Regions from separate parts of the Rhizobium sp. TRM95796 genome, predicted to be linked through region 2. Evidence: riboswitches for the same ligand, from Rfam matches in the RefSeq annotation. Region 2 holds a riboswitch; the other holds the start of a gene.
What was found. Region 2 has a riboswitch for S-adenosylmethionine ahead of OCK01_RS09365 (O-succinylhomoserine sulfhydrylase). Riboswitches for the same ligand answer to the same signal wherever they lie in the genome.

Region 1 (8,166 bases), on a different contig from region 2:
CGGAGAAGCGATCGACTTCGGACTGATCGATGGTGGTCTTGGCGGCTTCGGTCATCGCGACGCTCCTTCGTTCCGGCGCCGGCTTCACCGACGCGAGGCTTTCGCCCTTATACGCAGGAGTGTCAGTTCGGCCTTGTGACAGCTGAAGTCAAGATCGGCAGATGCTCAGCGCGACAGTTCTTTTGCCGCAGCCTCCAAACCGCCCAGCGTCAGCGGATACATTTTGCCGGCGAACAATTGCCGGATCATGGCGATCGACTGCGTATAGCCCCATTGGCTTTCGGGCAGCGGATTGAGCCAGGCCCATTTGCGGAAATGGCCCGTGACCCGGTCGAGCCAGACAGCGCCCGGCTCGCGGTTCCAATGTTCGACCGAACCGCCGACCATCTTGATCTCATAGGGGCTCATCGCCGCGTCGCCGACGAACACCACCTTGTAATCGGGACCATAGGTGTGAAGCACCTCCTCGGTGGGGATGACCGAGACGCGACGGCGGAGATTGTCCTTCCACACGCCCTCATAGAGACAGTTGTGGAAGTAGAAATATTCGAGTTGGCGGAATTCGGAGCGAGCGGCCGAAAACAGCTCTTCGGCGACCTTAACATGATCGTCCATCGAGCCGCCGATGTCGAAAAACATCAGAAGCTTCACGCGGTTCCGCCGCTCCGGTCGGGTCTGGATGTCGAGCCAGCCATGTTCGGCGGTGGCGCGGATCGTGCCGTCGAGATCGAGTTCTTCGGCCGCGCCGTCGCGCACCCAACGCCGCAGCCGCTTCAGCGCCACCTTGATATTGCGCGTGCCGAGTTCGACCGTATCGTCGAGATTGCGGAAATGCCGCTCGTCCCAGACCTTCACAGCCTTGCGATGCCGGCTTTCCGTCTGGCCGATACGCACGCCTTCGGGATTGTACCCGCCGGCGCCGAAGGGCGAGGTTCCGCCGGTTCCGATCCATTTGTTGCCGCCCTGATGCCGCTCCTTCTGCTCGGCAAGCCGCTGCCTCAGCGTTTCCATCAATTTGTCGAAGCCGCCGAGACTTTCGACCAGCGCCTTCTCCTCTTCGGACAGATGGCGGTCGGCGAGCCGCCGCAGCCATTCCTCCGGCAGATCGACAGGGTTGCTCGCCTCGCCAGAGGTCTCACCTTGGCCGATTACGCCGCGAAAGACATGGGCGAACACGCGGTCGAAACGGTCGATGAAGCGTTCGTCCTTCACCAGCGCGGCGCGGGAAAGATAATAGAAGGCCTCGACGTCGAAATCGGCCACGCCCTCCTTCACCGCCTCGAGCAGCGTCAGATATTCCCGCAGGGTGACGGGGACCTGAGCCGATTTGAGTTCGAGGAAGAAGGGCAGGAACATGATTTCAGGCGATCTCCATGTCGGCCCGTAGCTCGCGCTGCCCGATATCGGCGAGATTGTATTCCGTCGTCTGATAGACCTGGTTGATCCAGTTGCCGAACAGAAGATGCGCGTGGCTCCGCCAGCGATTGAGCGGCTGCTTGGACGGATCATTGTCCGGGAAATAGTTTTCCGGCAGCTTGACCGGCACGCCCGCCGCCTGGTCGCGGAAATATTCGTCCGCCAGCGAGGTGGAGTCATATTCGACGTGATTGAACATATAGAGCCGGTTGCCGCGCTTTTCGGCCACCATGCAGACACCCGTCTCATGCGAGGTCATCAGAACCTCCAGCCCCGATTTCGGATCCATGTCCTTGCGCAGCACTTCCGTCCAGCGCGACACCGGCACGGCGAAATCGTCGGAAAAGCCGAGAAGATAGGGTGAGGCCGGATTGAGGTTGCGGTGCCGGTAGACGCCGAAGGCCTTTTCCGTGAGCGTGTATTTCGGCACTTTGTGGAAGTGATAGATCGCCGCCATCGCGCCCCAGCAGATGTTCAGCGTCGAATGGACATTGGTCTCGGTCCAGTCGAAGATCGCCTTCATCTCGTCCCAATAGGTGACGTCCTCGTAATCGAGCAGTTCAACCGGCGCGCCGGTGATGATGAAGCCGTCGAACTTGCGGTCCTTCACCTCGTCCCAGGTCTTGTAGAAGGACAGGAGATGATCCTCGGATGTGTTCTTGGACTTGTGGCCGCCGACGCGGACGAGCGACAGCTCCACCTGCAGAGGCGACGCGCCGACCAGACGGGCGATCTGGATCTCCGTCTTGATCTTGTTGGGCATCAGGTTGAGAAGACCGATCTGCAGCGGACGAATGTCCTGCCGGATGGCGACCGAATCGGTCATCACGGGCACGCCTTCCTGAACGAGGGTCTGGAACGCAGGCAGTTGGTCGGGAATCTTGATGGGCATCGGGGCACTCCTTAACGCCGGCGCCGAAATACAATTCGCCGGTCCCCTCGCCCCTTCGCGCGGTGGCCCTATTTAGCAAATTGTTTAACGTGGCTGCAAGCCGGCCGGCAAATCACCACGGTTTGACTTGTCATACACCGGGCGACGCCAATTTTCAATGTGATGAAAGCAGATGATTTACGGGCGAAAAGCTTGCTCAGGGCTTCTCGCCCTAACGCATCTCGCGCCGCGCCATGAAGGCGAGCCGTTCGAAGAGATGCACATCCTGCTCGTTTTTGAGGAGCGCGCCATGCAGACGCGGCAGAGCATTGGCGGGATTGGCCGCCAGCGTCTCGGGCTCCACATCCTCCGACACCAGCAGCCGGATCCAGTCGAGCGCTTCGGACGTCGACGGCTTCTTCTTGAGCCCTGGCGTTTCGCGGATCTCGAAAAACCGGGTCAGGGCCGAGTGCAGGAGACGCTGCTTGATGCCGGGATAATGCACCTCGACGATGCGGCCGAGCGTCTCTGCGTCGGGAAAGCGGATGAAATGGAAGAAGCAACGGCGCAGGAAGGCGTCCGGCAGTTCCTTCTCGTTGTTCGACGTGATGATGACGATCGGGCGATGCAGCGCCTTGATCGTCTCATTCGTCTCGTAAACATGAAATTCCATCCGGTCGAGCTCCTGCAGGAGATCGTTGGGGAATTCGATATCGGCTTTGTCGATCTCGTCGATCAGCAGCACCACGCGCTCGGAGGCCTCGAACGCCTCCCAGAGCTTGCCCTTGCGGATATAGTTGCGGATGTCTTGAACCCTGACATCGCCGAGCTGGCTGTCGCGCAGCCGCGAAACAGCGTCGTAATCGTAAAGCCCCTGCTGCGCCTTGGTCGTCGACTTGACGTTCCATTCGATGAATCCCAGGCCGAGGCTTTGGGCGATCTGCCGGGCGAGTTCGGTCTTGCCGGTGCCCGGCTCCCCCTTGACCAGCAAAGGACGTTCCAGACGGATAGCGGCGTTGACCGCGACCATCAGGTCCCTGTCGGCGATATAGCTGTCGGTTCCGGTGAATTGCATGTCAGGCTCTGGGCGTCTGAAAAACAGTCTGTATGGCGAATGTAGGATACAAAAAAGGCGGAACGCATGTCCGCCTTCGATCGGCCTGGGTTCTCGCCCGGCCGCGCCGTCACATGTCGATGATGGTGCCCTTGCCGTCGTTCCAGACCCGCATAGCCTCTTCGCGCTGACGGGCGCGATAGCGCGCATAGACACGGGCCGGTTGCTGTGTCGCTCCCGAATCGATCATTGCCGAAAGCCAGTAGCCAAACGCCAGCACCGCCATAGCGCCGATCAGGGCAAGGCCGATCGATGCGGTGAACACGGCGGCGACGGCGACCATCGTCAGGCCTGCCAGGGTCAGGAAGAAAGAACGAACGCTTTTCATGGTCATCACCACTCCTTCTCGAGGTAATGTGGGCGAGAAAGCCGCGATTTGCAAGGGTCAGAGGGTCGCACGGCGCCGAGTTATTCTTGATCGCCTCTGCGCCATTGGCCATAAATGGCGGATGACACATGATCTTCGCCCTTCGAGGCCCTCCCGTTCGATTCTCTGCCTGCCCGGCTCCAACGAACGCGCCATCGCCAAACTGGCGTCGCTGCGTATGGATGCGGTGATTCTCGATCTCGAAGACGCCGTCGCCGAGGGCGAGAAGGCGACGGCGCGCGACAAGATCCGCGCCTTCTTTCAAGGGCCGCCGATGGAGGGCGTCGAGCGGATCATCCGCATCAACGATCTCGGCTCCCGCCATGCTATGAAGGATCTGGCGCTGGTTCTGGAAACCAGTCCCGACGCCGTGCTCATCCCGAAAGTGCGCTCACCGTCCGACATTCTCGATGTTTCCGCCCATCTGGCCGACAACGACGCGCCAGAAACGATCCGCATCTGGGCAATGATGGAGACGCCGCTCTCGATCCTCAACGCCGGCGCCATTGCCGCGACGGGCCGCACCGCAGGAGGTCGGCTGGATGCGCTGGTGGTGGGTCTCAATGACCTTCGCAAGGATACGGGCGTTCTGCCCGATCCCGACAGGACCTTCGTGACGCCCTGGCTGATGCAGGTGGTGCTGGCGGGCCACGCCTACGGGCTCAGGGTGATCGACGCGGTGTGCAACGACTTCCGCGATCTCGAGCGCTTCGACCGGGAATGCGCAACGGGTCGCGCCATGGGCTTCGACGGCAAGATGCTGATCCACCCGGCCCAAATCGCCGCGGCCAATGCCCGCTACCGCCCATCGGCCGACGAAATCGCCGAGGCCGACGAGATCATCGCCGGCTTCACCGCGCCGGGCGCGGAGCAGGTGAACGCGCTTGACATCGGCGGCCGCATGGTCGAACGGCTTCATTATGAACAGGCCCTGGCGCTGAAGGCGCGGGCAGACCTCATCGCACGGAGAGATCCTTGAAAGTCTATCGTTTCCTCACCGGCCCCGACGACGCCTCGTTCTGCCACCGCGTCACCGACGCGCTCAACAAAGGCTGGGACCTGCACGGCGCGCCGTCGCTGACGTTCAACAGCGCGACCGGCCAGATGATGGCCGGCCAGGCCGTGGTGAAGGACGTTCCGGGCAAGGACTATCACCCGGATATCAAGCTGTCGGAACAGTAAGACAGGCGATCAGGGCTGGCGCAGCTTCGGCTCGGCTGCGGGAAGCGTGGTCGCGCCTTCGCCGAGTTCGAGCTGCATCAGCACCGTGTCGACCCATTGGCCGAATTTGAAGCCGGAGGCGGGCATGCGGCCGACATGCTTGAAGCCGGCTTTTTCATGCAGCGCCACCGAGGCAGGATTGCCGCCGCCGATTACGGCGATCATCTGGCGCAGGCCGAGTTCGGCGCTGCGGCTCATCAGAGCATCGAGCAAAGTCGAGCCGACGCCCAGGCCGCGACCGTCGGCGGCCACATAGATCGAATCTTCGACGAGATAGCGATAGGCCGGACGGGTGCGGAAGGGCGAGCCATAGGCGTAGCCGACCACATTTCCTGACGCATTCACAGCCACGAGATAGGGATAGTTCTGGCCGGTGACTGTTTCGAAGCGGGCGAGCATTTCGGCTTCTGTCGGCGGCTCAAGCTCATAGGTGCCGATGCCGTTGAGCACCGATTCGCGATAGATCGCGGTGATGGCGGGAATATCGGCGACGGTGGCGTCGCGCAGGCTGATCTTCATGGCTGCCTCGCATTAAAAAAGGGCGGCATGACTGCCGCCCTTCGATGGTCATGACTTCAGCAGGTCTTACTCGCGGTTGCCCAGGAAGCGCAACATGAAAAGGAAGAGGTTGATGAAGTCCATATAGAGGCTGAGCGCGCCCATGACGGCCTTCTTGCCGGCCACTTCGACGCCATCGGCTTCCCAGTACATTTCCTTGATGCGCTGCGTGTCCCAGGCGGTCAGGCCGGCGAACACCAACACGCCGATCACCGAGACGGCGAAATCAAGCGCCGACGACTGCAGGAAGAGATTGACGAGCGAGGCGATGATCAGGCCGAACAGACCCATCATCAGGAACGAGCCCATGCCCGACAGGCTGCGCTTGGTGGTGTAGCCATAGAGCGACAGCGCGCCGAACGAGGCTGCGGTCACGGCGAAGGTCTGCACGATCGAAGCGTCGGTGTAGACCAGAAAGATCGACGACAGCGAAGCGCCCACGAGCGCGGCATAGGCCCAGAAGGTCATCTGCGCCGACGCCAGGCTCATCTTCTCAATTCGGAAGGACAGGAAGAACACCAGAGCCAGCGGCGCGAACATCACCACATATTTCAGCGGGCTCATATAGATCGCCTGACCGAACGCGGTCAGTTGTCCGCCCGACACCGCCATTGCGGAGAAGGCGTAGGCCACCACGGCGGTCAACGCCACGCCCAGCGCCATCAGGTTGTAGACGCGGAGCATGTAAGAGCGCAGACCCTGGTCGATATCGGCATCCGCGCGCGCGGCGGCGGGATTGCTCATTCGGGTTTGGAAGTCTCTCAAGTCAGCCATTGTGTCCTCTAACAAAGCTCCGTTGTTGATCCGCCAGCCGCCTCGTGTGAGGGGATCGCCGGCGCAGCTCGCGGAGCTCCAGCAAGCATGTCGTGAATATGGGACCCGGCGCTGCCGCTGGCAAGCCCGAATGCATGACAAATGCGCAAGCTTCTTCAACCCATGGTAAAGCGGGCCCAAAAGCGGTGTTCACCTCGGCTCAAAGCTCGCGCAGAACCGGCGCGGCTTTCTGTCCGAGCACCCGCCAGGTGCCGAGAAAGCCGGTGCCGGCCGTCACCACCAGCGCCACCGCGAGCGTCCAGAGCGCAGCGCCCGGTAGGAACCGGAACGGCAACTCCATGATCTCCGTCACCACATACCAAGAGGCGACCGAGGCCGCGGCCAAGGCAAAGATCGACGCCGACAGACCGAGCAGCGCATATTCGTAGAAATAGGCGCGCGTCAGCATCGAGCGTCGGGCGCCGAGCGTCTTCAGCACCACCGCGTCGTGAATGCGGGCGCGATTGCCGGCGGCGATCGCGCCCGACAGCACCAGCACGGAGACGACCAGGGCGATGGAGGCGGCGGCGCGGACGGCGGTGGCCAGTTGTCCGACGAGATTGGAGGCGATGTCGAGCGCGTCCTTGACACGGATCGAGGTGATGCCGGGATAGGCGTTGGTGACCGAGCGCATCACCGCCTGCTCGTCGGCGGGCGTGGCGGCATGATCCGTCAACGTCGCCAGCCAGGCATGCGGCGCCCCCTTGAAGGTGTTGGGCGAGAAGACCATCACGAAATTGATCGACATCGAGCGCCATTCCACCTCCCGGAAATTGGCGATCCTGGCGGTGATGTTGCGGCCCAAAACATTGACGGTCACGGTGTCGCCGATCTTGAGACCCAGCTGACGACCTTCTTCGCTGGCGAAGGACACCAGCGGCTCGCCGCTGTAATCCTTGTCCCACCATGCGCCCTCTTCCACGCGGGAATTTTCCGGCACGGTTTCGGAATAGGTGATGCCGCGGTCGCCCTGCAGCACCCAGCGCGCCTCCTGCGGCACGCTGCGCTTTTGCACATCCTCGCCGTTGAAAGCGAGGATGCGGCCGCGCAGCATCGGCACGCTGCCGACGTCGCCGTTCGGGGCCGTCGTCTTGACCACGTTCCTGAAGCCGTCGATGTCGCGGTTCTGAATATCGATGAAGAAAAAGTTCGGCGCCTTTTCGGCCATCGCGCCGGCAAGACTGCCGCGCAGATTGCCCTCGATCAATGCGAGCGCCGACAGAAGCGTGAGGCCCAACCCCAGCGACAGGATCACCGAACTCGTCAGCGCGCCGGGTCGATGGATATTGCCGATCGCCAGTCTCAGCGCCGGCGAACGAACCTGCCGGACGCGCCTGGCAAGCGCGGCGACGCCGACGGCGACCAGCCTGAGAACGAGAAAGGCGCTCGCGGTCGAGGCCACGAAGACAAAGGCCAGGAAGCGCTGTTCGGCCGAGAAGACGGCCAGCGCCGCAACCGCCATAAACACTGCGCCCGCTGCGATGTAATATCGCGCCGGCACGCGCCAGCCCGTCTCGCTCTGGCTGCGGAAGAGCTCGGTCGCCCGCACGAGGCGGCTGCGTCCGAGCGGCAGGATCGAAAATGCGAGCGTGATCAGCAGGCCAAAGAGCGTGGCGAGACCGAGGGCGCGGGGATAGAGCGTCAACCCCTCCGGCGCCGGCATGTAACCCTTGAGGAAATAGCCCACCACCGGCGTGATCGCCGCCCCGACCGCGAGACCGCCGATGATCGCGAGCGTCGCGATCAGCAGGATCTGAATGAGATAGACCATGACGATCAATCGGCCGGGAGCGCCCAGGCTCTTGA
Region 2 (8,166 bases):
GCCCGATTGCGCGTCCGACTGGCTGGCGATCTTGTCGACCAGTTCGTCGGTTAGGTCCACCACATCCATCAGTTTGGTCCAGGGCCAGGAGAGGCAGGGGCCGAACTGGGCGATGAAGTGGCGCATGCCGGCTTCGCCGCCAGCGATGCGATAGGTTTCGAACATGCCCATCTGCGCCCAGCGCATGCCGAAGGAATAGCGGATCACGTCGTCGAGCGTTTCGGTGTCGCAAATGTCGTCCTGGATCAGCCACAGGCCTTCGCGCCAGACAGCTTCGAGCAGGCGGTCGCCGACAAAGGCCTCGATTTCCTTCTTCAGGATGACGCCTTTCATGCCGATGGGCGCGAGCTTGGCCTTGGCGTCTTCGAGCACCGCCGGAGACGTCTTCTGGCCGCCGACCAGTTCGGCGAGCGGCAGCAGATAGACGGGGTTATAGGGATGGGCGACGAACATGCGCTCGGGATGCTTCATATCCCGCTGCAGTTCGGTCGGCATGATGCCTGAGGTGGAGGAGCCGATCAGCGCCTTGGGATCGGCGGCGGCGTCGATCTGGGTGATGACGTTGCGCTTGAGGTCGATGCGCTCCGGTACCGATTCCTGGATCCAGTCGGCGCCGGCGACAGCCTCTTCGACCGTCTTGTAGAAGGTCAGCTTGCCCTTGGGCGGCAGCGGCGCGGCCGTCAACAGGCTATAGGCGCGCTCGGCATTGGCCATGACTTCGCCGATGATGCGCTCGGCTTCCGGATGCGGGTCGTACATCGCGGTGTCGATGCCGGCCAGCACGAAACGCGCAGCCCAGGCCCCGCCGATGACGCCGCCGCCGATGCAGGCGGCTTTGTTGATTTTCGCAGTCATGTCGGCTCCCCCTCAGCGCTTGGTCAGCTTCAGTTTTTCACGCACTTCGGCCGGGCCGATCACGCGGGCGCCCATGCCTTCGATGACGCTGCGGGCTTTGTCGACCAGCTGGGCGTTGGTGGCGAGCACGCCCTTGGAGAGGTAGAGATTGTCTTCCAAACCGACGCGGACATTGCCGCCGGCCAGCACCGCCGCCGCGGGATAAGCGAGCGCGTTGCGGCCGATCGAGAAGGCCGAGAAGGTCCAGTTCGCAGGCACATTGTTGACCATGGCCATGAAGGTGTTGAGATCATCGGGCGCGCCCCAGGGAATGCCCATGCAGAGCTGGATGAGCACCGGGTCTTCGATGCAGCCTTCTTCCACCAGCTGCTTGGCGAACCAGAGATGGCCGGTGTCGAAAGCCTCGATCTCGGGGCGGACGCCGAGTTCGGTCATCTTTCTGGCCATAGCGCGCAGCATGGAGGGCGTGTTGGTCATCACGTAATCGCCGAGCGAGAAGTTCATCGTGCCGCAATCGAGCGTGCAGATTTCCGGCAGGCATTCGGCAACATGCGACACGCGCTCGGTGGCGCCAGCCATATCGGTGCCCTGCGGATTCAGCGGCAGCGGGCTTTCGACATCGCCGAAAATCATGTCGCCGCCCATGCCGGCGGTCAGGTTGACGACCACATCGACTTCGGACTGGCGAATGCGGTCGGTGACTTCCTTGTAGAGATCGTTGCGGCGCGACGGCGCGCCGGTCTCGGGATCGCGCACATGGCAATGAACCACGGCGGCGCCGGCTTTTGCGGCTTCGATGGCGGAGTCGGCGATTTCCTTCGGCGAGCGCGGCACATGCGGCGATTTGCCGGCGGTGTCGCCGGAGCCGGTCACGGCGCAGGTGATGAAGACGTCGCGGTTCATAGTCAGCGGCATGAATGTTCCTCCTTCGGAGCCTTGATGCGCATTCAATGCCGGGGGCGCTTGCTTTGCTTTGCAAATGGCGCAATATTCTAAACATAATCGGAAGCTCTTATGTTAGACCCTGCTGACCAAATCACCGACCTCGATATTCTCGCATTTCCCGAGACGACGATGATCCTGTTGTCGGCGGTGATCGAACCGATCCGCGCCGCCAACCGCATCGCCGGCCGCACGCTTTATCGCTGGCGCTTGCTGAGCCCGGACGGCAAGCCGGTGGAAACGACGGCCGGTATATCCATCCCGGTGTCCGGCGCCTTCCAGCCGGAGCGGGATGCGCAGCCTCTCTTCGTCGTCGCGAGCTATAATTGGCAACGCAGCGCCACGGCGGCGATTAGGATGGCGCTGTCGCGCACCGCCCGGCATCGCGATGTGATCGTCGGCGTCGAATCGGGCGCCTGGCTGATGGCGGAAGCGAGCCTGCTGGATGATCACAAGGCGACGGTGCATTGGGAAGATTTCGACGATTTCACCGCGCGCTACCCGGAGATCGGCACGGTCAAGGAGCGCTATGTCATTGACCGCAAACGCATGACTAGCGCCGGCGCGGTGCCGACGCTCGATCTGATGCTGGAGATCATCCGTCGCGGCCACGGCTATTCCATGGCGCTCGAAGTGGCGCGCTCCTTCATCTATGAGCGGGATGGGGGAGGCCGCGATCTCCTGCCGTCGCCGCCGACCGCGCCGGGCATCATCGATCGCCGTATCTCGGAAGCCGTGCGGTTGATGGAGGAGACGGTGGACCAGCCGCTGTCGCTGGAAAAGCTCGCGCGCAAAAGCGGGCTATCGGCGCGGCATCTGCAGAGCCTGTTCAACCAGTCCTTCGGGGTGACGCCGCATGTGCATTATCTGGCGCTGAGGCTGAACGCGGCGCGGCGCAAGGTCATCGAGACGCCGGCGTCCTTCGCGGAGATCGCGACGGCAACCGGCTTCAATTCCGCCTCGGCTTTTTCGCGATCCTACCGGCTGCAATTCCGGGAAAGCCCGTCGGAGACGCGCAAGCGCCTCCGGTCGCCGGGCTGACCCGCTCTTGAAGGATCAGACCGCGTCCAAAGCGCGCTCGAAATCCTCGATCAGATCGTCGCCGTCTTCGATGCCGGCCGACAGGCGCAAGAGACCGGCGGAAATGCCGAGCTCCGCGCGCGCGTCGTCGGTCAGGTTCTTGTGCGTGGTGGTGGCCGGATGAGTGATCAGGCTCTTAGCGTCGCCGAGATTGTTGGAGATCAGCACCACGTCGAGCGCGTTCTGCAGCGTGAAGGCTTCCTTCTTGCCGCCCTTGAGCTCGAACGCAACAAGCGTAGAGCCGCCGGTCATCTGGCGGGCGATGATGTCGGCCTGCGGATGGTCTGGACGGCCGGGATAGATCACCCGCTCGACCTTGGGGTGGCTGGCGAGGAAATCGGCGACACGGGCGGCGTTTTCGGTCTGCTGCTTGATGCGCAGCGCCATGGTTTCCAGGCCCTTCAGCAGAACCCAGGCGTTGAAGGGCGACATGGCCGGGCCGGTATGGCGGAAATAGTCGTGCAGATTCTCGTCGATCCACTGCTTGTCGGACAGCACGACGCCGCCGAGGCAGCGACCCTGGCCGTCGATATGTTTTGTGGCGGAATAGACGACGACATGTGCGCCGAGCTCCAGCGGCTTCTGGAAAAGCGGGGTGGCGAAGACATTGTCGACCACGACCTTGGCGCCGATCTGGTTGGCGAGCCTGGCGACGCCGGCGATGTCGACCACTTCGAGCGTCGGATTGGTCGGGCTTTCGAGGAAGAAAACCTTGGTGTTGGGGCGGATCGCGGCTTCCCAGTTTGCGAGGTCGCGGCCGTCGACCAGGGTGCATTCGACGCCATATTTCGGCGCCAGCGTCTCCACCACCCAGCGGCAGGAGCCGAACAGGGCGCGGGCCGCGACGATATGGTCGCCGGCCTTCACCTGGGAGAGGATGGCGGCGGAGACGGCGGCCATGCCCGAGGCGGTGGCGCGGGCGTCTTCGGCGCCTTCGAGCATGCACATGCGCTTTTCGAGCATGTCATTGGTGGGGCTGCCATAGCGGGCATAGATGAAGCCGGGATCCTCGCCCTTGAAACGGGCCTCGGCCGCTTCCGAGGTCTCATAGATGAAGCCCTGGGTCAGGAAAATCGCTTCCGACGTTTCGCCATATTGCGACCGCTGCGTTCCGCCATGCACGAGTTTCGTCGCCGGCCGCCAATTCTTGTTCATGTGAACCACCTCAACACAAAAAACCGGCCGCAAAAGCAGGCCGGTTTCCATCAGAACCCGGCCTTTTTAGCAAGTTGTTTAACGTGGCTGCAAGCCGGCCGGCCAAATCACCACGAATTCCGTGGATGGCCATATCTCAAACGGTCTTCGAGGTCAATCGGACTCGATTCGCGCTTGCGTCGGCAAGGGGGGATTTCTATTGTCCCGACAAAAATAGAGGTTGAGATGGCAGGAATTCTGGCGGATCGCGCGATCAGGGCGCTTTGGGACGAGGGACGGCTGAAGGCCGAAAAGCCGCTGGATCACGACCAGATCCAGCCGGCCAGCCTCGATCTGCGCCTGGGCGCCAAAGCCTTTCGCGTGCGCGCTTCCTTCCTGCCGGGTCCGAGCAAGCGGGTCTCCGACAAATTGAGCCGGCTCAGCCTGCATGTGGTCGATCTGACCGAGGGCGCCGTGCTGGAAACGGGTTGCGTCTATATCGTGCCGTTGCTGGAGACGATCGATCTGCCGCAGCATCTGTCGGCCTCGACCAACCCCAAGAGCTCCACCGGCAGGCTGGATATCTTCACGCGGGTGATTACCGATTATGCCCAGGAATTCGACCAGATCGCGCCGGGCTATTGCGGGCAGCTCTATCTCGAAATCTCGCCGAAGACCTTCCCGATCATCGTCCGGCGCGGTTCGCGCCTGTCGCAGATCCGCTTCCGCGAGGGGCAGTCGCTTCTCCGGGAAGACGAAATGCTGTCGCTGCATCTGGCCGAGACGCTGGTCGCCGCCGAGAGCCCCGTCATATCAGGCTCGTCGATCGCGCTGTCGATCGACCTGATGGGCTCGGGCGCGGACGGTCTGGTCGGCTATCGCGGCAAGCGCCATTCCGCCGTGATCGACGTGGATGTCAAGGCCGCCCATGACATCTATGATTTCTGGGAGCCGATCTACAGCCGCGGCCGCAACGAACTGATCCTCGATCCCGACGAATTCTACATTCTCGTCAGCCGCGAAGCGGTGCATGTGCCGCCGCTCTATGCCGCCGAGATGGTGCCGTTCGATCCCTTGGTGGGCGAATTTCGCGTGCATTACGCCGGCTTCTTCGATCCCGGCTTCGGCCATGTCGAGGCGGGTGGGGCGGGCGCGCGCGCGGTGCTGGAAGTGCGCAGCCATGACGTGCCCTTCATTCTCGATCACGGCCAGATCATCGGCCGGCTCGTCTATGAACATATGTGCGAGAAGCCCGAGGCGCTCTACGGGACCGGGCTGGGCTCGAATTACCAGGCGCAGGGCCTCAAGCTCTCCAAGCATTTTCGCGCACAGGACTGATCACGCCGCCTGTTTGGCGCCTGCGAGATCGGCGCGGCGAATCGCGCGTTCGAGCGCTTCGATACAGGCTGGATCATGCGCTTGCCCAGCGCCGTCGCGCAGGATGGCGAACGCCTTTTCCACCGGCATGGCGGCGCGATAGGGGCGATCGGCCGTCAGCGCGTCGAAGACGTCCGCGGTGGAGATGATGCGGGTTTCGGCGCAGATCGCTTCACCGGTAATCCCTCTCGGATAGCCCTTGCCATCCAGCCGCTCGTGATGGGCGCCGGCGATGCGGGCGAGATCGGCGAAAGCGCCGATGCGCGACAGGATCTCTTCCGAATAGGAGGCGTGCCGCTTCATCGCCTCCCATTCCTCGCCTTCCAGGCGGCCGGGCTTGTCGAGGATGGAATTGCTGACGCCGAGCTTGCCGATGTCATGCAGCAGCGCGGCGCGTTTGATGCGCCGCCGAGCGGACAGATCATAGCCCATTTCTTCGGCGATCAGATCCGTGAACAGCGCGACGCGATCGCTATGGCCGGAGGTGTAGGGGCTCTTGGCGTCGATGACCTGGGCGAAGGCGGCGGCGATGTCGTCGAGATAATCCTCGTCGGCAAGCCGGAGCGTGTTGCCCGGTTCGAGCGCCAGAATGCGCGTTTCGAGATCGGGGCTCGCCAGATCGTCCCAGAAATGCCAATCGGCGACGGAGAGGAAGGCGTCGACGACGTCAGGATCGAACCAGGCTCCGCGCCTGTACCGGAGTTCGGCAGTCGCCGCCTCGGGGCCGGCGCTCATGAAGAAGACATCGATGACCTGGGCAGCCAGCGCAATGCGGGCGAAAATCGAGATGTCCTGTCCCTTCAATCCTTGCGGACGCCCGCCGCCATCGAAGTGTTCGTCGAGATCGAGTATGCCCTGCGCCACATTCTCCGAAAAACGCATCATTCGGGCGATCTCTGCGCCCCGTTGGCAGCGGGTTTCGATCATTTCCTGCGCGATGGCGCCGCCGTTTCTCAGGATGTTCAAAACGGAGCGGAAGCGCTCGGCGAGGCCCGCCTGCAGGCCGGTATGGCTGATGACGAAGCCGAGAACCTGGCTGAGGCTCGAACCCACCAGCTTGAAATCGCGTTTGAAGCGCAGGTCGTCGGCGAGATAGAGTTCGCAGATGCGGGCCGCATTCGAGGAGCAGCCGAGATCCTTGAGCAGCAGCGTATAGTAGAGTTCTTCGAGCGCTTTTTCGGACAAGCCCATCCGCGCGCCGATGGTCATGCCGATCCGGCACACTCGGATGCAATGACCCTGCGGCTGGCCCTCGGTGAGGTCGAGCGCATGGCTGAGCGCGCTCATGATCTCCGCCAGTCTGATTGCAATCATCGCCTCGCTCCGGTTCACGACGGATGCAGGATAAGGCGCCGTTCCTTCCACCGGGTTAAGGCCGATCGTTTCACCTTGACACATGAGGAGAAGTGATGACATTGAACGGTCACCGAGCGGGTGTAGCTCAATGGCAGAGCAGCAGCTTCCCAAGCTGAATACGAGGGTTCGATTCCCTTCACCCGCTCCACAAGCCTCATATTTTCAATGTTTCGAAGAGGTTGGGTTCGCTGATCGGTCGGCGCGCGGTCGCCGTGCATGCGCATCGAGAGGGGCCGACGTTTGGTCTTCGCTACGCCTCACGAAGTCGTGAACACGAATTTCTTCGCGCTGCGAAATAAACTCTTGATTTTTGTGCGACGCAGCATTAGCTTGATAACTGTCAGACGGTTACTCCTCCTCCCAAACCTCTGACGACGACGGATAGCGCTCCTCCTCCCAAGCTGTCTGTCATGATCAAGCCCGGCGCACCTCCTCCCGCGCCGGGCTTTTTATTTTGCCGTCATTCGTTTCAGATGCGGCGCAGCGCCTCGGCGTCGGTGATCTGCACCATACGCCCACGGATAGACACGCCCGATGTCTTGAGCATCGAGAAGGCGCGCGACAACGCTTCCGGCGCAAGGCCCAACTTGCCGGCCAGAAGACTTTTCTGGAAGGGCAGGCGGAAGGAGTTGGAATTGCCGGAGCCGCTGGCCTGCATCATTTCCAGGAGATAATTGGCCACACGCTGCGGGGCGGTGTGCAGCCGGTCGTTGGCGACGTTCTCGCGAGCGTCCTGCAAATGATGGGCGAGCACCTGAAGAAGCGCCAGTGAGAATTCGGGCTCCTCGGCCATGATCTGACGGATTTTCGCGACATCGAAGCGGGCCAAGGTGACGGGCTCGGCGGCCTGGGCGTTGAAGGCGTATTTGCAGCCGAGAAACATCGCGCATTCGCCGAAGGTCTCACCGGGACCATAGACGCCGATATCGGCTTCCTTGCCCTCGCGCGACAGGCGGAAAAGGCGGACATAACCGGAGAGAACCACATAAAAATTTTCGGCTTCCGCGCCCTCGCGGAACAGGACGTCCTTCGCCTCGGCGCCGAATACGGCGGCGCTTTCGAGGACGCGACGGGCGAGCGTCGGATTGAGTCCCGACATCAGCGGCGTGGACAGCAGGATCTCCCGGTCGCGGTGATTCATCTTCAGCATCTTGTTCACGATTGTCCTCCGGAGTTGAACCGAAAATCTCTTCCTTTCATCAAGTGTAGCTAAATGTCGAAGCGGGGAATTGATTTCGATCAACAGCGGCCGTCCGAACAGCAAAAACCCGGCCGGAGCCGGGTCTGAGTGAGGTTCATTCGGCGGCGAGCGGTCGGTCGCCGACATCATTGGCCGGTGGAGACGTTTTCTTGGGTCCCGGGCGGCTCGACGCTCCGGCGTCGAGAGCGTTGAGGCGCTCTTCGAGACTGGAGATCGTGCGG

Region 1: another riboswitch for S-adenosylmethionine. It lies ahead of metA (homoserine O-acetyltransferase MetA); the one in region 2 lies ahead of OCK01_RS09365 (O-succinylhomoserine sulfhydrylase).

The regions. Positions count from the first base shown of each region.
Region 1 covers NZ_JAOXHE010000008.1:177,218-185,383, reverse strand. Annotated here, with positions in the region: gene ubiG (bifunctional 2-polyprenyl-6-hydroxyphenol methylase/3-demethylubiquinol 3-O-methyltransferase UbiG) at 1-55, opposite strand, end outside; gene OCK01_RS17375 (vWA domain-containing protein) at 166-1,356, opposite strand; gene metA (homoserine O-acetyltransferase MetA) at 1,361-2,308, opposite strand; SAM riboswitch at 2,360-2,437, opposite strand; gene OCK01_RS17365 (AAA family ATPase) at 2,520-3,362, opposite strand; gene OCK01_RS17360 (hypothetical protein) at 3,472-3,735, opposite strand; gene OCK01_RS17355 (HpcH/HpaI aldolase/citrate lyase family protein) at 3,851-4,747, shown strand; gene OCK01_RS17350 (DUF1737 domain-containing protein) at 4,744-4,950, shown strand; gene OCK01_RS17345 (GNAT family N-acetyltransferase) at 4,960-5,508, opposite strand; gene OCK01_RS17340 (Bax inhibitor-1/YccA family protein) at 5,575-6,321, opposite strand; gene OCK01_RS17335 (ABC transporter permease) at 6,521-8,166, opposite strand, start outside.
Region 2 covers NZ_JAOXHE010000004.1:121,300-129,465, forward strand. Annotated here, with positions in the region: gene OCK01_RS09350 (carnitine 3-dehydrogenase) at 1-855, opposite strand, end outside; gene OCK01_RS09355 (3-keto-5-aminohexanoate cleavage protein) at 868-1,770, opposite strand; gene OCK01_RS09360 (GlxA family transcriptional regulator) at 1,870-2,838, shown strand; gene OCK01_RS09365 (O-succinylhomoserine sulfhydrylase) at 2,854-4,032, opposite strand; SAM riboswitch at 4,078-4,156, opposite strand; gene OCK01_RS09370 (2'-deoxycytidine 5'-triphosphate deaminase) at 4,258-5,349, shown strand; gene OCK01_RS09375 (HD-GYP domain-containing protein) at 5,350-6,702, opposite strand; tRNA gene OCK01_RS09380 (tRNA-Gly) at 6,819-6,892, shown strand; gene OCK01_RS09385 (Crp/Fnr family transcriptional regulator) at 7,214-7,894, opposite strand; gene OCK01_RS09390 (efflux RND transporter permease subunit) at 8,040-8,166, opposite strand, start outside.